3 regions of the Azospirillum palustre genome follow, and region 3 is predicted to be linked to each of the others. Evidence: riboswitches for the same ligand, from Rfam matches in the RefSeq annotation. Region 3 holds a riboswitch; each other region holds the start of a gene.

Region 1 (9,452 bases), on a different contig from region 3:
TCCTGAGACGGACCCCGCTTTTGATCACCACCGTCAGTGGTGATCGTGCAGGCAGTGGCTGTGATCGGCGAGCACCTCGATCACATGGCAGGTTCGGACCTGCCCCTGCGGGCATGGCTCGACCATATTCCGGACTTCGGCCCGTAATGCCTGGAGACGGGCGATCTTGGACTCGATGTCCGCCAGATGGGCACGGGCCAAGGCATCCGCCTCACCGCACGGATGGGCCGGATCGTCGGCCAGCATCAGGAGCTGGCGGATGGCGTCCACTTCGAAGCCGAGTTCCCGGGCATGCCGGATGAAGCGCAGCCGGCTGACCGCCGCCGCGTCATAGGTGCGGCGGTTGCTGTCGGTTCGGAGTGGAGCGGGCAGCAGGCCGATCGATTCATAGTAGCGGATGGTCGGGATCTTCACCCCGGCCTGAGCCGACAGCTCTCCGATGGTCAAAGGCTTCATCTTGCGTTTTTCCCTCTTGATCCTCCAGTCGCTGGAGAATGTACGGTCGCATCAGCAGATCGACAAGGGAGCGCCCGATGCGCGTGACTGAAAACGAGGAGACCCCTGCCACGCAGCGGACCCGGTACCGGGTGAGCGGCATGGATTGCGGTTCCTGTGCCGGCAAGATCGAAACGGCCCTGCGGCGGGTGGACGGCATCCACGAGGTTCGGGTGTCGGTGCCCAACGGTACGATGACCGTCACCCATAGCCCGTCCGTCACCGGCGACGCCATCACCCGTCCCGTGAACGCGCTCGGTTTCCAGACCGGTCCGGGTGAAACGCTGGGTGGGCCGAAGGCCGAAGCGGAACACCGCGACGGGCAGCATGACGGTTGCAGCCATGATCATGGGAAGGAGCAAGGCCATGCCCATGCCCATGCGCATGATCACGGGCATGACCACGGGCACCTTCACAGCCATGACGCCGGCTCCGGTCCCTGGTGGAAGACGCCCAAGGCACGCCTGACGCTCGCCTCGGGGCTGGCGCTCGGTCTCGCCTACATCGTCGGCAGGCTGGTCCCGTCGGTGGAAAGCTGGGCCTTCCTGCTGGCGATGGCGGTCGGGCTGGTTCCGATCGCCCGGCGGGCCCTCGCCGCTGCGCGCGCCGGCACGCCCTTTTCCATCGAGATGCTGATGACGGTGGCCGCCATCGGTGCCGTCGTCATCGGCGCGGTGGAAGAGGCAACGGCGGTGGTGTTCCTGTTCCTGGTCGGCGAACTGCTGGAAGGCGTCGCGGCCGGCCGGGCCAGGGCCAGCATCCAGGGCCTCATCTCGCTTGTCCCGGACACCGCCCTGCTCGAACGCGACGGCAGGACCGAGACGGTGCCGGCATCGTCGCTGGCGGTGGGGAGCGTGATCCTGGTGCGGCCGGGCGACCGGCTGGCGGCCGACGGCGTGATCCTGTCCGGCGACAGCGCGCTCGACGAAGCGCCGGTGACCGGCGAAAGCGTGCCGAAGCGCAAGGGCGAGGGCGCACAGGTCTTCGCCGGAACCATCAACGGCGACGGCGCCCTGCGGGTGCGGGTGAGCGCCACGGCGAAGGACAACACCATCGCCCGCGTGGTCCGGCTGGTCGAGGAGGCGCAGGAGAGCAAGGCTCCGACCGAACGCTTTATCGACCGCTTCTCCCGCTGGTACACGCCGGGCGTGGTGGTGGTGGCGGCGCTCGTCGCCGTGCTGCCGCCGCTGCTGGGCGGCGGCGCCTGGGAAGAGTGGATCTACAAGGGACTGGCGGTGCTGCTGATCGGCTGCCCCTGCGCCCTGGTGATCTCCACCCCGGCCGCCATCGCCGCTGGCCTGTCCAACGGTGCGCGCCGCGGCCTGCTGATGAAGGGCGGTGCCGTGCTGGAGGCGTTGGGCCGCATCACCACCGTCGCGTTCGACAAGACCGGCACACTGACGGAGGGCAAGCCCCGTGTCACCGATATCGTCGCCGCCGGCGGCAGCGAGGAGGAGGTTCTGGCCGATGCCGCGGCGCTGGAAACCGGGTCGAGCCACCCGCTGGCCAAGGCGATCCTCGCCGCCGCCGAAGAGGCCGGGCTGACGGTCACCGCGGCGTCCGACACCGGCGCGCTTGCCGGGAAGGGGGTGCGGGGACGGTCGAACGGGCGCGAACTGATGCTCGTTTCACCGCAGGCGGCCGCGGATCGGCTGTCCGCCGAGCAGGCGGAACGGGTCGCCGTGCTGAACGGCGAGGGCAAGACGGTGTCGGTCCTGCTGGTCGACGGCCGGCTGTCCGGCCTGCTGGCGATGCGCGACGAGGCGCGGCCCGACGCGCGCGCCGGCATCGAGGCCCTGAACCGTGCCGGCATCCGCTCGCTGATGGTGACCGGCGACAATGCCCGCACGGCGAAGGCGGTGGCTGAGAGCCTGGGTGTCGAGCCGCATGCCGAGCTTCTGCCGGAGGACAAGCAGCGCATCGTCCGCGAGTTGCAGGCCCGTGGCGAGCGGGTGGCGAAGGTCGGCGACGGCATCAACGACGCCCCGGCGCTCGCCGCCGCCGACGTCGGCATCGCCATGGGCGGCGGCACCGACGTGGCGTTGGAGACGGCGGACGCTGCGGCGCTGCATGCAAGGGTCGGCGATGTGGCCGCGATGGTCGCGCTGTCGCGCCGGACCATGGCGAACATCCGCCAGAACATCGGCCTCGCCCTGGGGCTGAAGGCGGTGTTCCTGGTCACCACCGTGGTCGGGATCACCGGACTGTGGCCGGCCATCCTCGCCGATACCGGGGCCACCGTGCTGGTCACGGCCAACGCGTTGCGGCTTCTCTCCGTCCGCCCCTGACCCGCCTTCAACCCGATGAACGCTCGCTTCGCGTCTTCCTTTGACAGCAGGAGTGCCGATTGGTGAACGAGGTTGCAACGACGGGGGACGGGCTGTCCTGCCCCAACTGCCGGATCACGCTCGTCATGTCGGAACGGCAGGGTGTCGAGATCGACTATTGCCCGAAATGCCGTGGCGTATGGCTCGACCGTGGAGAACTCGACACGATCATCGAGCGCAGCGCCCGCTATGCGATGCAGTCGCCATCCCCCTCGGCGGGTGGCGCCCTTGATCCCGAACCGGCTGGAGCTTCGCAGGCTGCCGGCCGATTCCTTCCCCAGGGTCCGGGCAGCCCGTGGGGGGCCGTGCCGTCAGCGCCCGCATGCCCGGCGCCGCCTCACGGCCACGAGTCCTTCCGTCCCGTGTCCGGCCCTGCGGATCACCGGGCCGGACATCGGGATGGGCATGGCGGGCATGGGGCTGGTGAGGGTCGCGATCATGGCTCCCAGCGAACGCATGGCGGCCGTCATGGATCATTCTTCGGCCGGCTTTTCGATTGACCGCTCCGAACAGGTGCCGGGCCGGTATGGGCCAGCCCGGCACCCTGCTGTCCTGTTCGACACGTGTTTCCCACCGCCGAGCAGGACAGCCAGGACCAAGATGGCTCCAGCGAGCGGCACCAGAAGGAGGTCGCCATAACGGCCGTAGGGGGTCGGCGGCAGTGCCGGCGGCAGCGGCGCGTCGATGACGCCGGTCTCGCCCAGCGGCAGGCTGGCGCGAACGGTGCCGTAGCCGTCGATGATCGCCGATATGCCGGTGTTCGCGGCGCGCACCATCGGCACCCCTTCCTCGACCGCCCGCATGCGGGCCGAGGCCAGATGCTGGTGCGGACCGATCGACATCCCGAACCAGGCGTCGTTGGTGGGGTTGAAGATCCAGTCCGGCCGCCGGTCGCGCTCGACCACCTCACCTGGGAAAATGGCTTCGTAGCAGATCGCGATCCCCACCGCTGTTTTGCCGACCGTCAGGGTCCGGGGACCCGGTCCGGCGGAGAATTCACCGAAACCCGCGGTGAAGCGGTCGAAGGGCAGGATGTGCCGCAAAGGAACATATTCGCCGAACGGGACCAGATGATGCTTGGCGTAGGCCGCGACGATGGCGCCGGCCCCGTCCACCCCGACAACCGCATTCCAGAATGCCGGTCCCGCCGCCTCCAGCGTGCGGCGCGGCGTTCCGGCCAAAAGTTGCGCGCCGGGCGGCAGCTGGGCGGCGATGCGGGCCAGGACGTCGCGGGCTTCGTCCAGGAAGCCCGGATAGGCGGTTTCCGGCCAGAGGAGAAGATCGTAGCGTCCCGGCCGGAATGACAGGTCGAGATACCGCTCGACCGTCGCGGCCCGCTCCTCGGGCCGCCATTTGCGGGCCTGCGGGACATTCCCCTGGACGATCCGCAACACGGGCCCTGACCCCTCGCCGCCATCGGTCGCCGGCAGGCGCAGGGAACCTCCGCCCAACAGCAGCAGCGCAAGGATCGACCCCATGCGCGCCCGGCGGCGCTCCCGTCGCGACCATGCCAGCAGCGACAGGGGCAGCAGAACCGCGGCAAGAACCGTCAGCAGACCCAGGCCATAGCTGCCGACCAGGGCGGCGATCTGCCGGGCGCCGGGATGATCGACCCAGGCATAACCGATCAGGTTCCAGGCAAAGCCGGTCAGCGCGTGACCGCGCACCCACTCCGAGGCCATCCAGAGCAGAGCAAAGACCAGGGCGCCCGCCGCGCCGCCGATGCGCAGCCGGGCAAAGGCCCAGGCCGGAGCGGCGAGGAACAGGGCAAGGAACGCGCTCAGTCCTCCGACTGCGGGAACGGCCATCCAGCCAAAGCGGTCGGCCTCGACGTAGAAGCTCTCGGCGATCCAATGCGTTCCGGCGACGAAGAAGCCCAGGCCGAAGCTCCAGCCGATCAATCCGGCCAGCCGCGGGGAGGCGCCCTGGAGCAGCAGGAAGTGACCGCCGAGTCCCAGCACGAGAAAGGGAGGGAGCGAGAAGGGCGGCAGAGCCAGGACGGTCAGCGCGCCCAGCATACCGCCGGCCGGCACCGCGACCGCGGGGTGTCGGCCAAGGCGCGCCAGGGCTGCCTTCCATCGCCTCATCGAAAGGTTCCCTGCGTGCCAATGAAGTGCAGAATTGCCTCCGCCGCCATGATCTTCCGCTCTCCGCCTCTGCTAAAGCTCCCGACCGTGCATGCTCCAGCCGCTGGAGAAGCAAGAGCTATCTTCGTGCGACGCTCCGCCGGGGAATGGTGCGGGCGGCCCGCCAGTGTCCTTTGCGGTTGTTGATGCATCTCCGGACGCGCTACCATCCCGGCATGATCCGCCTGCGCCGCCTCATGCCCGTCCTGCTGCTGCTGAGCTTCGTGCTCGGTGCGGTGCAGGCCGTTGCGGGCCGAGGGTGGCCGGAGAGAAGCGCAGGAACGGTCGCGCTGCCCTGGACGGCCTGCCTGCCGGATGGCTGCGATTCCGGCAGCGGGGGCGAGGCCGACGCGGGAAATCTCCCAGTTGTGACCTGCCTGCATGGCGGTGGCTGTGTCGTTCTCCCGGTTTCACCGGCTGGGGCGGCATTCCCCGCCCAGGTGGCTGAGCGGTACCGTCCTGTTTCGCCAATCCTCGCAGCGGGACGGGATTTGGCTCCCGACCAGCGACCTCCGATCGCGTCCATGGCTGTCTGAGCGCATCCCGGCGGACAAGTCCGTCCGCCGGTCCGCTGCCCTATGGAACGGCTTTCCTTGAAAGCCCGCCAACCGGCTTCGCCTCGCAATCAGGAAGGCTTCGGGCGCCGCACAGGCTGCGTCCCGTCGCCTCCCCCCGCCATCGGATGTTCCATCGTCATGTTCGCAAGCCGCACCCTTCGTGCCGCCGTTCTGTTCGCCGCGCCGCTCGCCGTCTGGCTGGTGGCCGGCGCCGTTCCGGCGCAGACGCCCACCGCCGTCACCGCTGCCGTTCCGGTCACGGCCACCATGCCGCGCGTGCTGGGTGATCCCCAGGCTCCGGTCGAGGTGATCGAGTACGCCTCGCTCACCTGCCATCACTGCGCCACCTTCCACAACACGGTTTTGCCGCAGGTGAAGCAGGAACTGGTCGATACCGGCAAAATCCGCATCGTCTATCGCGATTTCCCGCTCGACCGAAGCGGTGTGGAGGCCGCGACCCTGGCCCGCTGTGTGACACCGGAGCGTTATTTCCCGCTGCTCTCGGTGCTGTTCGCCAAGCAGGACGACTGGTCGCACGCCAAGGATCCGGTGGAGGTCCTCGCCCGTCTCGGCGCGCTCGCCGGTCTGTCCCGCACCGCCTATGACGCCTGCCGCAACGACCAGGCACTCCAGGATGCGATCCTGCAATCCCGCTTGGACGGCGAACGGCTCCACAGCGTGAATTCCACGCCGTCCTTCGTGATCGGCGGCAAGACCTACAAAGGGGTTCTGCCGTTCGAGGACTTCAAAAAGGCCGTGACGCCCCTGCTGCCGGCACCCTGACGGCCGGATCAGGAAAATTCCGGAGCTTCCGGCAATTCGGCCTTGATCCTCCAGTTGCTGGAGGATGCATGGTCGACGAGGGCCGCAGGCAAGAACCGGACCGGCAAGGGTGGAGTGGATGATGCAGGACGGCACGGCCCTGGATGCGATGAACAGCGCCGGCGGGCAGAGTCTGCGCTACCGGGTGGACGGTATGGACTGTCCAAGTTGCGTCACCAAAATCGAAACTGCCCTGCGGCGGCTGTCCGGTATCAGCGACATCGCGGTCTCTGTCGCGGGCCACGGTTGCCAACATCCGCCACAATGTCGCCTTCGCCCTCGGCCTCGAGGCGATCTTCCTCGTGACCACCCTGATCGGCGCGACCGACCTCTGGCTGGCCATTCTCGCCGACACCGGGGCGACGGTCATCGTCACCCTGAACGCTCTTCGGCTGCTGCGCCGGCCGAAGATCGAACCTCTCCCGGCCGCCGACCAGGCGGTGCGATGCCAGCCAGTCCATTTCATCCCAAGGAGCATTGACCGTGAAATCGATCCTGACGGCAGGCGCCGTCCTCTTCGCCGCCTGTGCCCTGCCGGCCGCCGCCGAAACCGTCCGTACCGGAGCCCTATCGATTGAGCAGGCCTGGGCGCGCGCGACCATTCCCTCGGCCCAGACCGGGGCGGTCTATCTGACGATCCGCAACGGCGGTGCCCAGCCCGACCGCATCGTCGCTCTGGAGGCTCCGGTCGCCGGGCATGCCATGCCTCATGAAACCAAGCAGGATGGCGACGTGCTGCGCATGGCCGAAACCGGTCCGCTGAGCGTCCCCGCCGGCGGTGCCTTGGAGATGAAGCCGGGCGGTACGCACATCATGCTGATGGATCTGAAGGGCGGGCTGAAGCCGGGCCAGTCCTTTCCGCTGACCGTGACCTTTGAACGGGCGGGAACGGTCGCGGTGCCGGTGACGGTCGGCCGGGCCGGCGCCATGGGGCCGGAGTGACCGCCGGATGACGCTGCACCACCTTCGTCTCATTCTGTGGTCGGCAGTGGGCGTGGCGCTCGTCGCGGGCTTTGTGCTGCTCTGGCGGGCTTCGTCCGGCGGTCCGCCTGCCACACAGCCGGACCCCGCCCGCCCGCTGGCTGAGGGCAGCCGATGGCAGCTGCTGGACGAGCGGAACCAGCCCTTCACGCCCGCCGATCTGCCGGGACGGCCAACGGTGATGGTGTTCGGTTTCACCCACTGTCCCGATGTCTGCCCGACCTCCCTGTCCTACGTGGCAAACCTGCTCCGGTCGCTCGGGCCGCGGGGAGAGGCGATCCGGCCGCTGTTCCTGACCGTCGATCCGGAACGGGACACCCCCGCCGTCATGGCCGATTACACCGACCTGTTCGACCCCCGCATCCATGGCGTCACTGGCGCACCCGATCAGATGGCGGCGGCCCTGAAGAGCCTCGGCATCTTTTCCCGGAAGGTACCGCAGGAAGACGGCGGCTACACCATGGACCACAGCGCGACGATCCTGCTGCTGGACTCGGCGGGGCGCCTGCGCTCGACGCTGGACATCCATGAGGGAGAGGAGGTTGCCGCCCGGAAGATTGAACGGCTGCTTGTTGCAGAGGCCGGAAGCCGGTGACACCCAAGCGCGGCTATGGTTCCTCGCCGCCGCACTTGTGGAAAGCCGACGGCGAGGCCCCGTCTCCGAGGAGATCGCCGACCGCTTCCAGCCGGTCGACATAAAGAGGAAAACTTGTTGGGAAATGAAAGTATTTTAATGTTTAGCTATCCCAACCATAAATCGAGTAAAGCAAAGGAGTTGGAAGCGCAATATACCATGCCAAAGCCGCTCGCCGAGGGTTGACGATGAAAATACAGAGCTGTAGTGTCGCGCCCATTGGGGAGTAGCTTCCGGCAGCTAGCCGGGAACACGTCAACATTCTTGCGCTCAAGGACGCATGGCGCGTTCAGTGGACGATCGTCTGCCTAGCGAGACCAGTGTGTTCGACGATCCGCGCCGGCCGGATTCTCGAACGCGCTGTCTCACAAGACCGGCGGGATGGACGATGACTCCTCTATCGATTGCCGTGTTGTCGCTCAGCATGTCGGCCGATGCCTTTGCCGCCTCCATCGGCCGTGGTGCATCCCGCCGACCCACCTTCCCGGCTGCCCTCAAAGGCGGCTTGGTTTTCGGCGCCGTCGAAGCAATCACGCCATTGATCGGCTGGGCATTGGGCCTGGCTGCGGCAGGCTTCGTCACTGCCGTCGACCATTGGATCGCATTTACTCTGCTCGGCCTCGTCGGCGGCAAAATGGTCTGGGAGGGCTTCCAGTCCCAAGAGGGCGAGGATGATGCCTCCACCGGGTCCAGCCCCTGGACGCTGGTCGCCACAGCGGTCGGCACCAGCATCGATGCCGCCGCGGTCGGCGTTTCCCTGGCGCTCCTGGACACCAACATCATCCTCATCGCTCTGTCGATCGGTCTCGCCACCTTTGCGATGACCACCATCGGCATGATGATCGGCAAGGCGGTGGGCGTGCGCTTCGGCAAGGTGGTGGAAGCGCTCGGTGGCATCGCGCTGATCGGCTTGGGATGCTCGATCCTCGTCGAGCATCTCGACTTGTTCCCCTGATCTCTTCCGCAGGTCTCCTGCCGGCAGGAGCCATGCAAACACCACGTCCATGGGCGCAGCTTGCCGCACCACGATTACACTGCCCGGTAGTGAACGAAAGCAGCGAGGTCAACTTTGTCGCTCCGCTCCATACCCCGCAGCGTCGTCGCTCTGGGCTTCGTCAGCCTGTTCATGGACGTCTCCTCGGAGATGATCCACAGTCTTCTGCCGGTGTTCCTGGTTTCGGTCCTCGGCGCCAGTGCGCTGTCGGTGGGTCTCATCGAGGGCATTGCCGAGGCGACGGCATCCATCACCAAGGTCTTCTCAGGCGTGGTCAGCGATTGGGCCAGGCGGCGCAAGCCGTTGCTGCTGCTTGGCTATGGCATGGCCGCACTGACCAAGCCGGTGTTTCCGCTCGCCGATACGCTGGCCTCGGTGCTGCTCGCCCGCTTTCTCGACCGCATCGGCAAAGGTGTTCGCGGGGCGCCGCGCGATGCGTTGGTCGCCGAGGTGACGCCGCCCGACCTGCGTGGCGCCGCCTTCGGGCTGCGGCAATCGATGGACACGGTGGGAGCA
Region 2 (9,452 bases), on a different contig from region 3:
CGGCGCCAGCAGCAGGATGGCGAAGGGGTTGCTCAACCCGCCGGTGAGATAGAGCAGCAGCGTCAGCTGCAGCATGTCGTAGCTGAGATACAGCGCCGCGTCGCGGTCGGCCAGCCGCAGCCGGCCGCCGCGCTGGGTCATCGCCACCACGTTCAGCAGGGCCGACGCGCTGATGGCGGCCAGCACCGGCCCCAGCGGCAGCGGGAAGCCCAGCCCGAGATTGACGAAGGTCACCGCGGCCAGCTGACCCAGCACCGCGACCCAGCGGATCAGGATCAGCGTGCGCAGCGTGATGCGGCCGTCGGGCTGCGCCCAATGCGCCGGCACCGGGGAGGCCGGGACCGGTCCGGTCAGCGCGCTGGCGAACGTCACCATGATCGTTGTCCCGATCCTTGTCCCGATCCTCGCCGCTGGGCCGCATGCCCCTGGCGGTTGCGGCGCTTGCCGCCATATTCTGTGCCCATGACCGAACGAACCATCCCACAGCAGCCGGGCACACCTGCCATTGCCCCCGCCATCCGGGCGGAGGGGCTGACCAAGCGCTTCCCCACCCCGGACGGGCGGGACGTCACGGCGGTCGACGCCATCGGCTTCACCGTGCCGCGCGGCAGCGTCACCGGCCTTCTCGGCGGCAACGGCGCGGGCAAGACGACGACCATCTCGATGCTGCTGGGGCTGTTGCTGCCGACGGCCGGGACAGTGGAGATCCTGGGCGTCGACATGGCGCGCCATCGGCATGCCGTGCTTCCGCGCATGAACTTCTCCTCCCCCTACGTCGAACTGCCCCATCGGCTGACGGTGCGGGAGAACCTTACCGTCTATGCCCACCTCTACGGTTTGACATGCGTCAAAAAGCGCGTCCAAGAATTGGCCGAGCATCTTGACCTGTCGCGTTTTCTGGATCGGCCGTCGGGCGGACTGTCGGCGGGACAGAAAACCCGCGTGGCGCTGGCCAAGGCTTTGCTGAACGACCCGGAGCTTCTGCTGCTGGACGAGCCGACGGCGTCGCTCGATCCCGACACCGCCGACTGGATACGGACATATCTCGAACGCTACCGGCTGCGCACCGGCGCCACCATCCTGCTGGCCTCCCACAACATGCTGGAGGTGGAACGGCTGTGCGACAGCGTGCTGATGATGCGGCAGGGGCGGATCGTCGACCGCGGCGCGCCGTCGGCCCTGCTCGCCCGCTACGGCCGCCAGACGCTGGAGGAGGTCTTCCTCGACATCGCCCGCGCCTCCGACGACCGCATCCTGACCGGGGAGACTGCCGATGCCGCCGAATGAACTGGCGATCCCGCGCGCGGATTTCTCGCTGCGCCGGGTCGGCGCCATGGTGCTGCGCTACTGGTACCTGCTGCGCGGCTCCTGGCCGCGTATCCTGGAGCTGGCCTATTGGCCGACCATGCAGATGATCCTGTGGGGCTACATCAACCAGTTCATGGCCTCATCCAGCGGCGGCGGCAGCGGCTGGGTGGCGCAGGGCGCCGGCGTGCTGGTCAGCGCGGTCCTGCTGTGGGACGTGCTGTTCCGCGGCCAGCTCGGCGTCTCCATCTCCTTCCTGGAAGAGATGTGGTCGCGCAATCTGGGTCATCTGTTCGTCAGCCCGCTCCGCCCCGGCGAATGGGTGACGGCGCTGATGACCATGAGCCTGCTGCGCACCCTGATCGGCGTGCTGCCGGCGGCGGGGCTGGCGATTCCCTTCTTCGGCTATTCGGTCTTCACGCTCGGCCTGCCGCTCGCCGCCTTCTTCGCCAATCTGATCGTGCTGGGCTGGTCGCTGGGGTTGCTGATCGTGGCGCTGATCCTGCGCTACGGCATGGGGGCGGAGGGGCTGGCCTGGATCGTCGTCTTCATGCTGGCCCCGGTCAGCGCGGTCTATTACCCGGTGTCGGTCCTGCCGGCCTGGCTCCAGCCGGTGGCGCTCGCCCTGCCGTCCGCCCATGTGTTCGAGGGCATGCGGGCGCTGGTGTTCGACGGCACGCTGCGCTGGGACCATCTGGCCTGGGCGGTCGGGCTGAACATCGTCTACATGGCGGGCGGCATCGCCGTGTTCCTCTATGCCTTCCACCAAGCGCGGGTGCGCGGTGCCTTGCTGCAAACCGGCGAATAGCGGGTAGAGTGCCGGCCCCACTACGTCAGCGACACCGGAGACAGCCGCCATGACCCCGCCCACCGCCGCCGACCCTGCCACACCCGACCTGTTCGACCGGCTCGTCGCCGGGGCGCGGCCGGACTGGTCGGCCTATGTCGACCATGCCTTCGTGCGCGGGATGGGCGACGGCACGCTGCCGCAGGAGTGCTTCCGCCATTATCTGGTGCAGGACTACCTGTTCCTGATCCATTTCGCCCGCGCCTATGCGCTCGCCATCTACAAGGGCCGCGACCTGCGCGAGATGCGGGCCTCGCTGAACGGGCTGAAGGCGATCCTCGACATGGAGATGGACCTGCATGTCGGCCTGTGCGCCGGCTGGGGCCTGCCGGCCGCCGAACTGGAGCAGGCGGCGGAGTCAAAGGCGACGATGGCCTACACCCGCTATGTGCTGGAAACCGGCTTGCGCGGCGACCTGCTGGACCTGCATGTCGCGCTCAGCCCCTGCATCATCGGCTATGCCGAGATCGGCCGCCGGCTGGCGGCGCTGCCGGGTGCGCTCGACGATGCCAACCCCTACCGTGTCTGGATCGCCGAATATGCCGGCGATGCCTATCAGGAGGTGGCGCGGGCGGCGCGGGAGAATTTGGACCGGCTGGCGGCCGACGGCATGACCGAGGCGCGCTTTCCCCGGTTGCTGACCATCTTCCGGCAGGCGTCCCGGCTGGAAGCGGACTTCTGGGAAATGGGGATGACGCTGGCGGAGTAAGAGCTACGGGAAGGAGGAGGCGTCTGCCTCCTCACCCCGCCAAGGTCACCCCGCCAGGTCACCCCATCGTGTGCTCCAGCAGGATCTTCGCGCCCAGCCCGATCAGCACGACGCCGCCGGCCATCTCGGCCCAGCGGCCCAGATGGTTGCCCGCGGCCTTGCCGATCAGCACGCCGCCGAAGGCGACCGCGAAGGTCACCACGCCGATCAGCGCCGAGGTCGTCACCATGTCGACATCGACCAGCGCCAGCCCCGCCCCCACGGCGGCGGCGTCGATGCTGGTGGCGACGGCGGTGGTCAGCAGGGCCAGCCATTCGGCGCGCACGCTGCGCACCGGGCCGCAATCCTCCTCGCCCTCATCCTCGCCGTCCATAATGGCGTTGCGCAGCATCGCACCGCCGACCGCCAGCAGCAGGCCGAAGGCGATCCAGTGATCGACCGACTCCACCAGACTGGCGAAGGCGATGCCGATGCCCCAGCCGACCAGCGGCATGGCGAACTGGCAGACGCCGAAGGCGGCCCCCACCCGCACCGCTTCCGGCAAACCGGCACGGCGCGAACAGGCACCGCGGCCGAGAGCGGCGGCGAAGCTATCCATCGAAAGGCTGAAAGCGAGCGCGAGGGACGTGGCGATCATGGCTATTCCCGGGCCAGACAACACAGTGGAATCGGGCGGACTCCGGCTGGCCGCGGAGATGTCCGATCCACTGGTCTCGCCGGGTCGACCCTTTGGTCGCCGTGCGCGCCATGGCGGTAACGGCCGAAGGCCGGAACCATCCAAGTCTGTTGACGCGAACCCCACCGGATCGCTGCCGGCGGGTGGCTACTCCCCAATGACGGCGGAAGTCCTACAGGGACTAGGGGCTTGGGTCAAGCGCCGGTTTGCCGCAGGTGCGAATTGCGGCCGCGCAGATAGGTGGCAGCCACCGAGCGGTCGTCGCCCAGCGTCACCTGGATGAACAGCTCCTCCTCCAGATCGCCGTCCACCGCCTTCATGCGATGTCGCATAGCCGGCGTCGCGGCGGGATCGAGCACGACGAGGTCGGCCCAGCGGCCGGGCTCCAGGCTGCCGATCTCGCCGGCCATGCCCAGCGCCTCGGCATTGCCGCGAGTCATCCAGTGCAAGGCGGCGAGCGCCGGCAGGTTCTGCCGCCGCAGTTGCAGCACCTTGTAGGCCTCCGCCGCCGTGCGCAGCATGGAATAGCTGGTGCCGCCGCCGACATCGGTGGCGATGGCGGTGCGCACCGGCCGCTCCGGCTTCGACAGGGCGTCGAGGTCGAACAGGCCGCTGCCGATGAACAGGTTGCTGGTCGGGCAGAAGACGGCGACCGAGCTGCTCTCCGACAGCCGGGCCATCTCCGCGTCCGACAGATGGATGCAGTGGCCGAACAGCGAGGTCGGTCCCAGCAGCCCGAAACGGTCGTAGACGTCGGTGTAGTCGCGCGCACCGGGAAACAGCCGGCCCACCTCGGCGATCTCGTCGGTGTTCTCCGACAGATGGGTCTGCATGTGGACGCCGGGATGCTCGCGCAGCAGCGCACCGGCGGCCTCCAGCTGCGCCTCGGTCGAGGTGATGGCGAAGCGCGGCGTCACGGCATAGCGCTGCCGCCCGGTCCCATGCCAGCGGCCGATCAGATCCTTGCCGTCGCGGTAGCTGCTGTCGGCTGTATCGGTCAGGGCGGCGGGGGCATGGCGGTCCATCATCACCTTGCCGGCGATCAGCCCGGCGCCGCGCGCCTCGGCCTCGGCGAACAGGGCATCGACCGACTGCGGGTGGACGGAGCCATAGACCACCGCCGTGGTCGTGCCGTTGCGCAGCAGCTCGTCCATGAAGAAGGATGCGTTGGCGGCGGCATGGGCCGGATCGGCGAAGCGCTGCTCCTCGATGAAGGTGTATTTCTCCAGCCAGTCGAGCAGCTGGGCGCCGTAGGAGGCGATGACCTGGGTCTGCGGGAAATGGATGTGGGTGTCGATGAAGCCCGGCAGCACCAGCTTGCCGCTGTGGTCGTCGACCGCCACCCCGTCCGGAACCCGGCCGCGCAGATCGTCCCAGTCGCCGACCTCCAGAATCCGCCCGTCAGCCCCGACCAGTAGCAGCCCGTCCTCACAATAGGTCAGGCAATCGAGATCGCCCGGCCCGGCGGGCGCGCGATGGAAGCTGAGCAGGCGTCCGCGGATGGCGGCGGAAACGGGGACGGCGATAGACTGGTCGGGCATGGGGGTCCGGTTCGATGGAGTGCTGTGAGGGAGGGTTACTTAATGTTCCCGGACCACGCCGCCAACACCGCCCGCTCCTGCGGGGTGATTCCGGTGATGTTGGCGGGGGGCATGGCGCTGCTGTAGCCGGCTTGCAGGCGGATCTGCTCGGCATGGCGGCGGATGCCGTCGCCTTCCAGCACGACGCCGCGCGGCGGGGTGGCGATGCCCTCCCACACCGGCTGGGCGGCATGGCACATGCTGCATCGGGTGGCGACGATCTCCTCCACCTGGGCGTAGCCGACCTTGACCGGCGCCGCAGCGGCGGTGTCGGCCGTCGCCGGCCCCATGGTGCTGAGCCAGATGCAGCCCAGCATGCCGGCGGCGGCCACACCCCAGGTCCACCAGGGCGTCGGCTTGCCGGCATGGCGGCTGTTGAAGAAATGGCGGATCGCCGTGCCGACCACCAGGACCAGCGCCACCATCGCCCAGTTGTAGCGGGTGGAGCTGACCAGCGGGTAATGGTTGGACAGCATCAGGAAGACGACCGGCAGGGTCAGGTAGTTGTTGTGCAGCGAGCGCTGCTTGGCCTTTTTGCCCAGCGACGGGTCCGGCGTCTCGCCGCGCAGCATGGCGGCCACCGTCTTGCGCTGGTTCGGGATGATCAGCATGAAGACGTTGCAGGCCATCATCGTCGCCATCAGGGCGCCGACCTGCAACATGGCGCCGCGCCCGCTGAAGATCTTCGTCATGCCCCAGGCCGTCGCCACCAGCATGACGAAGCCGGCGACAGCCAACGCCCCGTCGTTGCGGCCGAGCGGCGACTTGCACATCAGGTCATAGGCGACCCAGCCCGCCACCAGCGCCCCGACGCTGATCGCCACCGCCTGCCAATGGCTGAGCGCCAGCACGTCCTGGTCGATCAGGAACAGGTCGGCGCCGCGGTAATAGAGCACGCACATCAGGAAGAAGCCGCTGAGCCACGTCGCGTAGGATTCCCACTTGAACCAGGTCAGATCCTCCGGCAACTGCGGCGGGGCGACCATGTATTTGGTCATGTGGTAGAAGCCGCCGCCGTGAATCTGCCAGGCGTCGCCCGCCGTCCCGGACGGCGCCCCTGTCCGCTTGCGCAGCGAGGCGTCGAGATGGATGAAGTAGAAGGACGATCCGATCCAGGCGATGGCGGTGATGACGTGCAGCCACCGCGCCAGGGCGTTGATCCATTCCCACAGGATGGGCTCCATCGCGCGCACGCTCCTTCCGGTCAGGTCGATGGCATGACTGTAAGGCCAGTGTGCAGCTGCGGAAAACCATTCGTCCGTCCCAACAGCTTCAAAAAATGACGAAAGATGGAAGGGTGCCGACCGTGCCGCCGGTTGCCAACCCTCCTGCGAATTGGTAGAGGGGCTTACCCTTCCTCGCACCGCACGGCTCTCCGCGATGCCCACGTCCGGCAGCACAGTCACCCGCCGTGCCCTTCTGATGCTGCTCGCCGCCGCCTTCGCGCTGCTGGCGATCATCATGATGTCGGGATGGCTGGCGGACAGCACCCAGCAATATTCCCGCTCCGTCAGCCGGATAACGGCCCTGCGGGTCGCCGCCGGGACACTGCTCAGCCAGTTGCAGGATGCCGAGATCGGACAGCGCGGCTACCTGCTGACCGAGGACCGCCAATATCTCAAGCCCTACGAGGCGGCGGTCGCGGCGGTGGACGCCACCATCGCCCGGCTGCGCGAACTGGTCGACGGCGATGCCGGCGAGCTGCACATCGTCGACCGTCTCGTCGGTCTGGCCGCCGCAAAGCGGGAGGAACTGGCGGAGACCATCGCCCTGATGGGGGCCGGACGCCGGGAAGACTCCCTGGCCATCGTGCGCACCGGCCGCGGCATGCGGCTGATGGACGATGCCCGGCGCTCGCTCGACGAGCTGATCACCCCCGCCGATGCCCAGCTCGACACCCAGCTCCGCGCCCTGACCGGGCAGGCCAGGACGTCGGGATGGGTGGCGATCCTGGGCGGCCTGTTCATCCTGCTGGTCGTCGGCGGCGCCGTGTGGATCGCGGTCGGCTACACGCGCGCCCTCATGCAGGCGCAGCGCGCGATCCAGGCCCTCAACGATTCCCTGGAACAGCGCGTGTCGGAGCGCACCATGGAGTTGCAGCGGGCCAACGACGAGATCCAGCGCTTCGCCTACATCGTCAGCCACGATCTGCGCGCACCGCTGGTCAACGTGATGGGCTTCACCAGCGAGTTCGAGGCCGGACTGGCCAGCGTAGCCGCCGACCTCGACCGCCGGCCTGCGGATGGCGACGACGCCACGGCGGCGGAGGCGCGGCGGGCCGTCGCCGAGGACATGCCGGAGGCCATCGGCTTCATCCGCACGTCGACGACGAAGATGGACCGCCTGATCAACGCCATCCTCGCCCTGTCGCGCCAGGGCAGCCGGACGCTGAACCCGGAGCCCATCTCCATGCAGGCCTTCCTGGAAAACGCGGTCGCCAGCTACCGCCACCGGGCCGGCGAACTGCGCTGCGCCATCGACATCGCCGGCCCGCTGCCGTCGCTCGTCTCCGACCGGCTCGCCCTGGAGCAGGTGTTCGGGAACCTGCTGGACAACGCGATCAAATATCTCGACCCGGCCCGGCCCGGCCGGATCGCCATCCGCGGACGCGCCGAGGCGGGGCTGCTGATCTTCGAGGTCGCGGACAACGGCCGCGGCATCGCAGCCCAGGATCACGAGCGCATCTTCGAGCTGTTCCGCCGCTCCGGCGTGCAGGACCGTCCGGGAGAGGGAATCGGCCTCGCCTATGTCCGCACGCTCGTCCGGCGCCTGCAAGGCGACGTCACCGTCGATTCGGTTCCTGGACAGGGAAGTATCTTTCGCATAAGCCTTCCGAAAGTTCTTGCCCTGTCCCCGGAGAAGTCCGCTCATGAATCGTGACCCCCAAACGGTCTGCATCGTCATGATCGAGGACGACGAGGGACACGCCCGCCTGATCGAGAAGAACATCCGGCGGGCCGGCGTCACCAACGAGATCGTGCCCTTCACCGACGGCACCAGCGCGCTGGACTATCTGTTCGGTCCGGACGGAAGCGGACAGGCCAGCTCAGGCCGGGCGCTTCTCATCCTGCTGGATTTGAACCTGCCGGACATGACCGGGGTCGATATCCTGTCCAGGCTGAAGGCCAACCCCCACACCAAGCGCTTCCCCGTCGTGGTGCTGACCACCACCGACGACCGGCAGGAAATCCAGCGCTGCTACGACATCGGCGCCAACGTCTACATCACCAAGCCGGTGAACTACGAAAGCTTCGCCACCGCGATCCGGCAGCTCGGGCTGTTCTTCTCGGTCATCCAGATCCCCGAGGCGGAGGCATGACCGACCCGGCCATACGCATCCTCTACATCGACGACGACGCTGCCATGGCCCGGCTGGTGCAGCGGAAACTCGAACGGCGCGGCTATGCGGTGGAGTGGGCGAAGGATGGCCGGGTCGGGTTGGAACGGCTGGAACGGGGCGGCATCGCGGTGGTCGGTCTGGACCACGAGATGCCGGGGGAAACCGGGCTGGACATACTGCCGGCCCTGCTGGCGCGCGAGAACGCCCCGCCGGTCATCTACGTCACCGGTGCCGGCGACACGCGGGTGGCCGTCGCGGCGCTGAAGGCCGGTGCTGACGATTACGTTCCCAAGGAGGCCGGCGAGGGATTCTTCGATCTGCTGGCGGCGGCCATCGAGCAGGCGCTCGAAAAGGCCCATCTGCGCCGGGAACGGGAACAGGCGGAGCGGGAGGTGCGCGCCGCCCGCGACCGGGCGGAGCTGCTGCTGCGGGAGGTCAACCACCGGGTCGCCAACAGTCTGGCCCTGGTGGCGGCCTTCGTGCGGATGCAGCGGTCGGGCCTGTCCGATTCCATGGCCCGCACCGCCCTGGACGAGACCCAGGTGCGCATCACCGCGATCGCCGGCATCCACCGGAGCCTCTACACCTCCGACGACGTGCGCTCCGTCCGGTTCGACTCCTATCTGGAAACGCTGCTGGCCGAAATGCACACCGCCATGGCGTCCCGGCGCCCGGACAGCTTCGTCGTCGTCGCCGACGAGGTTTCGGTGCCGACCGACAAGGCGGTGTCCCTGGCGGTCATCGTGACCGAGCTGGTCACGAACGCCTGCAAATACGCCTATCCCGATGGCCAGGCCGGCAGCATCCGCGTGCGGGCGATGGCCGCCGAGGGGCAGCTGTCGGTGAGCGTCGAGGATGACGGGGTCGGCTTCTCCGGCGACGACGCCCCCAAGGGAACCGGCCTCGGCACCCGCATCGTCCAGGCGATGGCGGCCAGCCTGGGGGCGCTGCTGCATCACGACCGGCAGCATGCCGGCACCCGGGTGACGCTGACG
Region 3 (9,452 bases):
GGCAGATCGACCGTCACCTCGCCGTCGTCGTCGCCTACCGCCAGCCGCTCGGCGATGGCGAGCGTCGAGCCGGCGAGCAGCCGGTCGTGGGTGGACTGCACGAAACCGTGGATCAGCGCCGACCCGCCGACGCCCAGCCCGACCGCCAGCGCCCCCAGCGGCACCAGCAGCCGGGTCAGCAGCCGGCGGCGCAGAGATGGCACCCGCTCCGGCCGGCCCGCCCGAATGGCCGCCATCAGGCATTTTCCATCAGATAGCCCAGCCCGCGGATGGTGCGGATCTGCGGCCCGTCCGGCTCCAGCTTCTTGCGCAGCCGGGCGACATACAGCTCGATGGCGTTCGGCGCCACCGGCTCGTCGAAGCCGAACACCTCGCCGGCCAGCCGGTCCTTCGGTACCACCTTGCCGGCCCTGGTGATCAGCCCCTCCAGCACCGCCAGCTCGCGCTTGCGCAAATCCAGCACCCGGCCGTTCAGCGTCACCGTCGCGGTGGAACGGTCGTAGCGCAACCCGCCGCAGGCCAGTTCCGGCACCGGCGTGCCCTGGCCGCGGCGCACCAGGGCGCGCACCCGCGCCTCGAACTCCGCCGGGTCGAAGGGCTTCAGCAGATAGTCGTCGGCGCCGAGATCCAGCCCCTTCACCCGGTCGGCCACCGCCTCCCGCGCGGTCAGGATCATCACCGGCACGGTGGAGCCGCGGCGGCGGATGCGGGTCAGCACCTCGAACCCCGACAGATCGGGCAATCCCAGATCCAGCACCACCAGCCCATAGGGCTCCGCCCGCTCCAGCCGCACCGCCTCCTCGCCCGACGCGACATGGTCGACGGCGTAGCCGGCCAGCTTCAGCCCCCCGGTCACCCCGCGCGCCAGGGCTGCGTCGTCCTCCACGATCAGGATGCGCAAGGGAGCCGCCTATCGTCCGACTGGGCCATCATCCGACCGCACCTGTTCCGTTCCACCAACAATTTTCATCCGCGACAGATTGGCGACAGGTTGATTGCCTATAGTCACGGCAAATCCGCTTGTAAGCCCAACCAACCCGGCCCGCAACGACGCCGTGGAAACCAACCGCAGGAGAGGAAGAGATGCGCACCAAACTGGCCCTTCTGGTCGCGACCGCCCTGACCGTCACAGTGTCCGTCGCCGTGCCCGCCTTCACCGCCGGCACCGCCCAGGCGCAGTCGGTCCCCGCCGGCTACGACCCCGCCTATGCCAAGATCATCGAGGCGGCGAACCAGGAAGGCGCGCTCAGCATCTATTCCGCCACCGACGCGGCGGCCGTGTCGGAACTCCTGAAGGGGTTCGAGGCGCTCTATCCCAAGGTCAAGCTGGAATACGCCGACCAGAACTCGACCGAGATGTACAACCGCTTCATCAGCGAGGCGGCGGCCAACACCGGCACCACCGACCTGATGTGGTCGTCGGCGATGGACCTGCAGATGAAGCTGGTCAACGACGGCTACGCCCAGTCCTACACCTCGCCGGAATCGAAGAGCATTCCGGACTGGGCCAACTATAAGAACGAGGCCTTCGGCACCACCGCCGAGCCCATCGTCTTCGCCTACAACAAGCGCATCGTCCCCGCCGCCGACGTGCCGAAGACCCACGCCGACCTCGCCAAGCTGCTTGCCGAGAAGCCGGACGCCTACAAGGGCAAGGTCACGTCCTACGATCCGGAGCGCAGCGGCGTCGGCTTCCTCTACATCACCCAGGACGTGCAGGCGAACAAGAACACCTGGGATCTGGTGAAGGCGATGGGCCAGACCGGGGTGAAGCTCTACACCTCCTCGGGCGCGATGATCGAGCGCCTGACGTCCGGCGAGCACACCATCGGCTACAACATGATCGGCTCCTACGTCTACGAGCGCCAGCACAAGGACCCGGAGTCGCTGGGCATCGTTCTGCCGTCCGACTACACCATCGTGATGTCGCGCATCGCCTTCATCCCGAAGGGCGCCAAGCACCCGAACGCCGCCAGGCTGTTCCTCGACTATCTGCTGTCGAAGCCGGGCCAGCAGGCGATGCAGGCCCGCTACATGGGCTCGATCCGCACCGATCTGGCGAGCGCCAACCCGACCGCCGGCATCCCGGAAAGCACGCTGCGCCCGATCCATGTCGGCCCGGAACTGCTGACCTACCTCGACCAGGTGAAGCGCCTGAAGTTCCTGAAGGACTGGCAGAAGGCCCTCCAGGGGAAGTAACAGTCGTCAATCTCCCTCTCCCGCCTCGGGAGAGGGAAGGGGCCCAAGCGAAGCTTGGGAAGGGTGAGGGGTGAGGCACGAAGCCGTGCGGTTCGGGACCCTTGGAATCCCCCTCACCCTCCCCACGCCAATGGCGTGGGTCCCCTCCCTCTCCCGGGACGGGAGAGGGCTTTTAGCGCCAAAGCCGCCGAATCAAGGAAATCCCCCATGAACCGCGCGACGCGCATCGCGGTGATCGTCGCCATGGCGATTGCCGTGCTGGCCCCGATCGGCCTGGTCGTCTACCAGAGCTTCCTCGACGGGCCGTTCTTCCAGCCCAAGACCGCCTTCACGTTCAGCGCCTACGAGTTCGTCCTGGACGACGAGGATTTCTTCGACGCCCTCTACAACTCGTGCGTCATCGCCTTCGGCATGACCGCCATCGCGGTGCCGGTCGGCGCCATGCTCGCCTTCCTGATGGCCCGCACCGACCTGCCGGGCCGCCGCTGGATCGAGCCGGTGATCCTCGTGCCGATGTTCGTGTCGTCGGTGGTGCTGGCCTTCGGCTTCGTGGTCAGCCTCGGCCCGGCGGGCTTCGTCACGCTGTGGTTCAAGGGCGTCTTCGGCTTCGTCCCCTGGTATCTCTACTCCAAGACGACGCTGATCGTCATCGCCGGCCTGACCCACGTCCCGCACGTCTTCCTCTACACCTCGTCGGCCCTGCGCAGCCTGGGCTCCGACGTCGAGGAGGCGGCGCGCATGACCGGTGCCGGCCCGCTGCGCACGGCGCTGACCGTCAGCCTGCCGATGGTGATGCCGAACATCCTCTACGCCGCCGTGCTGGTCTTCTTCCTGGGATTCGAGCTGTTCGGCCTGCCGCTGGTGCTGGGCGACCCCGAGGGCATCCTCGTGCTGGCGACCTACCTCTACAAGCTGACCAACAAGCTGGGCACGCCATCCTACCAGCTGATGGCGGTGGTCGTGGTGGCGATCATCTGCATCGCCCTGCCGCTGGTGGCGCTCCAGCGCTTCCTGCTGCGCGCCGCCAACCGCTACGTCTCGGTGAAGGGCAAGGCCGCGGCGCAGAAGCCGGTGTCCATCGGCGTCTGGCGCTGGCCGGCGGCGGCGATGATCACCGCGTGGCTGCTGTTCACCGTGGTGGTGCCGATCAGCGGCCTGGTGCTGCGCGCCTTCGTGTCGAGCTGGGGCGAGGGCGTCAACCTGCTGGACGTGCTGACGCTGGCGCATTTCCGCGAGCTGATGGAGTTCCCCAACCTGACCCGCGGCATCGTCAACACGCTGCTGATCGCGTCGGTCGGCGGGGCGCTGTCGGTCGGCGTCTACACCATGCTGAACCTCGCCGCCCACCGCTGGCAGTCGGGCTGGACCAGGCTGATGGACTATCTGGTCCTGCTGCCCCGCGCCATGCCGGGCCTCGTCGCCGGTCTGGCGATCTTCTGGGTCTTCCTGTTCACGCCCTTCCTGTCGCCGCTGCGCCAGACCATGATCGCCATCTGGGTCGCCTACACGCTGGTCTGGCTCGCCTACGGCATGCGTCTGGTCAGCGGCGCGCTGCTCCAGATCGGCCCCGAACTGGAAGAGGCCGGCCGCATCGTCGGCGCCAGCCCCGGCCGGGTGTCGCGCGACCTGACGATCCCGCTGGTCAAGGTCGGGTTGTTCTCCAGCTGGCTGCTGATCTTCGTCACCTTCATGCGCGAATACTCCACGGGTGTCTATCTGCTGGCCCCCGGCACCGAAGTGATCGGCTCGCTGCTGGTCTCGCTGTGGGGCACCGGTGCCGTCGACCTCGTGACTGCGCTCTCCACCGTCAACATCGCGATGATCGGCGGCGGCCTGCTGCTGATGTCGCTCTTCGGGAAACGCTCCCATGGCTAAGCTCATCATCGACGACCTGCATTTGTCCTACGGCAGCACCGAGATCCTGAAGGGCATCACCGCCACCTTCGCCCAGGGCGAGATCGTCGCCCTGCTCGGCCGGTCGGGCAGCGGCAAGACCACGCTTCTGCGCTCCATCGCCGGGCTGGAGGAGCCGAAGAAGGGCGTCATCTCCATCGGCGACCAGCCGGTGTTCGACGCCGCCGCCGGCCTCAACGTGCCGTCGGAGAAGCGCGGCCTCGGGCTGGTCTTCCAGTCCTACGCGCTGTGGCCGCACAAGACGGTGTTCGAGAACGTCGCCTACGGCCTGCGCCTGCGCAACGTGGCCAAGGCGGAGCTTCAGCAGCGCGTCGCCGCCGTTCTCGACGGCGTCGGGCTCGGCCATCTCGGCGACCGCTATCCGCACCAGATGTCGGGCGGCCAGCAGCAGCGCGTGGCACTGGCCCGCGCGCTGGTCTACAACCCGCCGGTCATCCTGCTCGACGAGCCGCTGTCGAACCTCGACGCCAAGCTGCGCGAGGAGGCGCGCATCTGGATCCGCACGCTGATCAAGCGGATGAACCTGACCGCCGTCTTCGTCACCCACGATCAGGTCGAGGCGATGGCGATCGCCGACCGCATCGTCCTGCTCGACGGCGGCCGCATTGTCCAGGCCGGCACGCCGGAACAGCTCTACACCGAGCCGGTCAGCCTGTTCGCGTCCGAGTTCATGGGCGTCAACAACCAGATCAAGAGCCGGGTGCAGGACAAGCGCGGCGGCTACGCCCGCATCGAGCTGTCCGGCCATCCGCTGTGGGGCAAGGACCGCGCCGGCAAGGGCGTGTCGGAGGAGGCCACCGGCGTCATCCGCCTGGAACAGGTCGACGTGGTGGACGGCCCGGGGGGAGGGGATGGCGAGAATCGCATCCCGGCCCAGCTGGAGACCTCGCTCTATCTCGGCAGCCACTGGGAGCATGTCTTCCGCTGCGGCGACCAGACGCTCCGCGCCTTCGGCCGCCCGCTGGCGGCCGGCACCCACTGGCTGCACCTGCCGCCGGAACAGCTCTGGGTGTTCTGAGCGGGGCTTCCGCCGCACCAGGATCCCCTCTCCCTTCCGGGGAGAGGGGATCCTCAAACCTCGATCAGCGCATAGGGCCGCCCGGTCTCCTTGGGGATGGTCTGCGCCACGTTGTAGACCGGCGTCCGTCGCGCCCGCAGACCCGGCACTGAATTATACCTTCCTCTATAGAGTGAAAAATTTTTAATTGAAAAGTAATGAAGGGAAAGCGCAGGCTCTCCGTCTGACATTCCATGATCTTGAAAGTCGAATGGAGCCGGCATCCTGCCGGTTGACGCCCAATGACTGCCGCTATATGGTCGCCGCAGTTGGGGAGTAGCTTCCGGCGCCTCGCCGGGAACGTGTCAACATTCTTGTGCCCGATGCGGTGCATGGCACGTTCAGCGGACATCCGTCTGCCTAGCGAGACCAGTGTGCCCGAGGGTCCGCGCCGGCCGGATTTCGGACATGCTGTCTCATATGTCCGGCACGGATCCGCTCCGTGACCCCTCTTTCAATCGCCGTCCTCTCGCTCAGCATGTCTGCCGACGCCTTCGCCGCCTCCATCGGCCGTGGCGCGTCGCAGCGCCCCAGCGTCGCCGTCGCCATCAAGGGCGGGCTGGTGTTCGGCGTGGTCGAGGCCATCACGCCGCTGGTCGGCTGGGCGCTCGGGCTGGCGGCGGCCAGCTATGTCGCCGCCGTCGATCACTGGATCGCCTTCCTGCTGCTGTCGCTGGTCGGCGGCAAGATGGTCTGGGAAGGCTTCCAGCCGGAGACCGACGATCCGGAGCGGCAGGCCCGGCGCGCCAGCCCGTGGACGCTGGTCGCAACGGCGGTCGGCACCAGCATCGATGCGGCGGCGGTCGGCGTCTCCCTGGCCTTTCTCGGATCCGACATCGTCACCATCGCCCTGTCCATCGGCTTCGCCACCTTCGCGATGACCACCATCGGCATGCTGATCGGCCGGGCCGTCGGCCATCGCATGGGCAAGATCGTCGAGGTGCTCGGCGGGTTGGCTCTGATCGCGCTCGGAACCTCGATCCTGGTCGAGCATCTCGACCTGTTCGCCTGACCGGGAGCGGTGGGGAGCGACGGCGAGCGGCGATGCGGGAAATGAAAATAATCCTATAAATTGGGGAAATTCCTTATAGGCTTGCCGCGTGTTTTTCCCAACCGCGGAGCCTTGCCATGCCCCTCGATCCCCGCAGCTTCACCGGCGACAATTTCCCCCGCTGGGCCGAAGAGCCGCCGACACCTGCCGAAGGCTCGCTGGTTCCCGGTTCGCAGTTCCATGAAGAGCAGTGGATCATGGCCGCCGGCATGCTGGCGCGCGGCAACAGCTTCCTTCAGGTCTCGCGCGCCATGGGGTGCAGCCGTACGACGCTGTGGCGGGCCTATTACGGCTCCAAGGATTTTCGTCACAGGGTTTGGTGGGAGCGGCAGGCGCTGAACCGCGAGGCCGAACTGCGGCTGTCCTCGCTGCGGGTGCTGGTGGCCGAGCAGATCGAGCGGCTGGTCACGTCCGGCGATCCCGCCACCGTGCGCTGGCTGGCCGAGCGGCTCGGCCTCATCCCCGGTCCTGGGACCGCCCGCCACCCCTCGCGGGACATGATGGAGGAAACGCTGCGGGCGCCGCGCCCGGAAGACCCGCCCGCCGTCACCGTCCCCGAACTCGACGACGACCTGCCCGGCGCCATCCGCGAACGCACCGTGGATAGCCCTCTCTCCCCCGGGGAGAGGGAGGGGACCCGCGCCGAAGGCGTGGGGAGGGTGAGGGGGCTGGCGCGCGATCCGCGCGCCGCCAAGGGGCATACTGCCCCTTGGCAATCCCCTGGCGCGGTCGTTCCGTCCGCGCTGCCCCCCTCACCCAACCCTCTTCCCAGGGGGGAGAGGGCTTACAAGCGGTCGCCTTCGCCTGACGTCGGTGTCCGGCGCCGGTAGGCGGGCGATGGAACATCACCCGAAAACCGTTCCACGCCGTTCCATCCCGCCGGCCGGGACGGAGGCACCCACCCCCCGGTCAGCCCCCGAAATTCGGCTTTCCCGCCAGGATGTTGGAGGTCACGTGCCGGATGTCGCGCAGGCCGCACATCGCCATGGTCACGTCCATCTCCTTGGCTATGATCTCCAGGCACTGGGCCACGCCGGCCTCGCCGCCGGCACCCAGCCCATAGAGGAAGGCGCGGCCGATGAAGGTGCCCTTGGCGCCCAGCGCCAGCGCCTTGACCACGTCCTGGCCGGAGCGGATGCCGCCGTCCATCAGCACCTCGATGCGGTCGCCCACCGCCTCGACGATGGCCGGCAATGCCGAGATGGAGGAGATGGCGCCGTCCAGCTGCCGCCCGCCATGGTTCGACACGATCAGTGCGTCGGCGCCGGTGTCCGCCGCCATCACCGCGTCCTCCGGGTCGAGGATGCCCTTCAGGATCAGCTTGCCGCCCCAGCGGTCCTTGATGCGGCGCACGTCGTCCCAGTTCAGCGTCGGGTCGAACTGTTCCGCCGTCCAGGAGGACAGCGACGACAGGTTGCTGACCCCGGTGGCGTGGCCGACGATGTTGCGGAAGGTGCGGCGGTGGGTCCGCAGCATGTTGATCGACCAGCGCGGCTTGGTCGCCATGTCCAGGATGTTGCCGACGGTCAGCTTCGGCGGGGTGGACAGCCCGTTCCTGATGTCCTTGTGGCGCTGGCCGAGGATCTGGAGGTCGAGCGTCAGCACCAGCGCCGAGCAGCCCGCCGCCTTGGCCCGGTCGATCAGCTTGTCGATGAAGGCGCGGTCGCGCATGACGTAGAGCTGAAACCAGAAGGGCTTGTCGGTGTTCTCCGCCACGTCCTCGATGGAGCAGATGCTCATGGTGGACAGGGTGAAGGGCACGCCGGCCTTGGCTGCGGCGCGCGCGGCCAGGATTTCGCCGTCGGCATGCTGCATGCCGGTCAGGCCGGTGGGGGCCAGCGCCACCGGCATCGCCACCGGCTGGCCGACCATGCTGCTGGCCAGCGTCCGGTTGGTCATGTCCACAGCCACGCGCTGGCGCAGCTTGATCCGGCCGAAGTCGGACTCGTTGGCGCGGTAGGTCGACTCCGTGTAGGAGCCGGAATCCGCGTAATCGTAGAACATCCGCGGCACGCGCCATTCCGCCAGCTGCCGCAGATCCTCGATGCAGGTGACGGGCCGGTCGGTGAACAGGTTCGCCCAGCGCGACGGCGGCCGCGAGGAGGGCATGCGAACGGAGGTCATGGGGCGTGTCTCAACGGTTGCGCGCGAAACGGAAGGGCGTCGATTTGGCCACTCCGTCCGCGCACCGTCAAGCCATGGCTGCGGCGACGCTGCCCTTTTGCCTTGCTGTCCCGGCGCTCAGCGCGCCGGCTTCGACCTGGGCTTCGAGTTCGGCTTCGGTTTCGCTGGCCCGGCCTTCGGCGGCGTCATCATGGCCTTGATCATCGCCGATTGGGCCGCCGACTGGTTGCGCCGGGCCGCCGACATCGCCGCGGCGGTCCACATGCCGCTGGCGCGGTTGGCCCAGGACAGCCACGCGCTCATGAAGGGATTCTTGGTCATCGTGGAAGCGACTCCGGAATGGGGGACACCGACGACAACAGCGCCGGGCCCCCGATGTTGCGCTGCACAATGTTGCGGCACCCACCCGCCCAATTTTTCGGCGATCCCGCCGATTCTTGGGCAGGCGCGGCAAAGGCTGGGCAGCCCCGTCCAGCGGGGGAAGCCCTTATCCCCGCAGGGGGAGAGGGGCTTTTTCGCTGGCATATCCATTGCTTGTACAGGCCAAGGGGCCGGGCGACGTCGGGGGAACAGGCTGGATGGGTACGGAGCGCGACGCCATGAAGAGTGGAACCAGCGCCGCCGCGGCGCGCTTCCTGCGCACCGCCAAGCTGTGCCGCATCCGCGATGTCGAACAGCTTCTGGCGGTCAGCGCCCTGGTGCGGGATCTCAGCGCCCTGATCCACGCCCTGCAGAAGGAACGCGGCGCCTCCTCCATCTATCTCGGCTCCGGCGGCACCCGCTTCGCCGAGGACCGCGCCCGCTGGCAGGCCGACGCCCGCACGCTGGAGTCGGTGCTGCGCGACCGGCTGGACCTCGTGGACGAGCAGCTCGACCGCCTCAGCTGCGGCGCGCAGTTCTACAGCCGGGCCGCCATCGCGCTCTATGCGCTGGACGGGCTGCCGGCCCTGCGCGACCAGGTGTCGTCGCTGGCGCTGGTGCCGCAGGATTCGGTGAAGGCCTTCACCGACATCGTCGGCCATCTGCTGTCCGTGCTGTTCGAGGCGGCCGACATCGCCGCCGACCCGGCGATCTCCCGCGCGCTGGTCGCCCTGTTCAATGTCGTGC

What was found. Region 3 has a riboswitch for manganese ahead of CRT60_RS17425 (manganese efflux pump MntP). Riboswitches for the same ligand answer to the same signal wherever they lie in the genome.
Region 1: another riboswitch for manganese. It lies ahead of CRT60_RS10080 (manganese efflux pump MntP); the one in region 3 lies ahead of CRT60_RS17425 (manganese efflux pump MntP).
Region 2: another riboswitch for manganese. It lies ahead of CRT60_RS09455 (manganese efflux pump MntP); the one in region 3 lies ahead of CRT60_RS17425 (manganese efflux pump MntP).

What each region holds. Positions count from the first base shown of each region.
Region 1 covers NZ_PDKW01000040.1:19,916-29,367, reverse strand. The annotation lists gene CRT60_RS10120 (MerR family transcriptional regulator) at 34-456, opposite strand; gene CRT60_RS10115 (heavy metal translocating P-type ATPase) at 534-2,783, shown strand; gene CRT60_RS36715 (TFIIB-type zinc ribbon-containing protein) at 2,846-3,322, shown strand; gene lnt (apolipoprotein N-acyltransferase) at 3,296-4,909, opposite strand; gene CRT60_RS10100 (DsbA family protein) at 5,644-6,288, shown strand; partial or broken gene CRT60_RS37760 (hypothetical protein) at 6,353-6,523, shown strand; gene CRT60_RS10090 (copper chaperone PCu(A)C) at 6,811-7,269, shown strand; gene CRT60_RS10085 (SCO family protein) at 7,277-7,903, shown strand; yybP-ykoY riboswitch at 8,152-8,252, shown strand; gene CRT60_RS10080 (manganese efflux pump MntP) at 8,355-8,897, shown strand; gene CRT60_RS10075 (MFS transporter) at 9,012-9,452, shown strand, end outside.
Region 2 covers NZ_PDKW01000039.1:727,731-737,182, reverse strand. The annotation lists gene CRT60_RS09475 (ActS/PrrB/RegB family redox-sensitive histidine kinase) at 1-375, opposite strand, end outside; gene CRT60_RS09470 (ABC transporter ATP-binding protein) at 463-1,287, shown strand; gene CRT60_RS09465 (ABC transporter permease) at 1,274-2,113, shown strand; gene tenA (thiaminase II) at 2,163-2,861, shown strand; gene CRT60_RS09455 (manganese efflux pump MntP) at 2,920-3,498, opposite strand; yybP-ykoY riboswitch at 3,581-3,705, opposite strand; gene guaD (guanine deaminase) at 3,732-5,078, opposite strand; gene CRT60_RS09445 (urate hydroxylase PuuD) at 5,114-6,301, opposite strand; gene CRT60_RS09440 (sensor histidine kinase) at 6,498-7,997, shown strand; gene CRT60_RS09435 (response regulator) at 7,987-8,436, shown strand; gene CRT60_RS09430 (sensor histidine kinase) at 8,433-9,452, shown strand, end outside.
Region 3 covers NZ_PDKW01000041.1:843,987-853,438, reverse strand. The annotation lists gene CRT60_RS37545 (sensor histidine kinase) at 1-236, opposite strand, end outside; gene CRT60_RS17445 (response regulator transcription factor) at 236-901, opposite strand; gene CRT60_RS17440 (ABC transporter substrate-binding protein) at 1,084-2,199, shown strand; gene CRT60_RS17435 (ABC transporter permease) at 2,407-4,074, shown strand; gene CRT60_RS17430 (ABC transporter ATP-binding protein) at 4,067-5,131, shown strand; yybP-ykoY riboswitch at 5,434-5,611, shown strand; gene CRT60_RS17425 (manganese efflux pump MntP) at 5,613-6,182, shown strand; gene CRT60_RS17420 (hypothetical protein) at 6,299-7,051, shown strand; gene CRT60_RS17415 (alpha-hydroxy acid oxidase) at 7,131-8,345, opposite strand; gene CRT60_RS17410 (hypothetical protein) at 8,463-8,666, opposite strand; gene CRT60_RS17405 (nitrate regulatory protein) at 8,945-9,452, shown strand, end outside.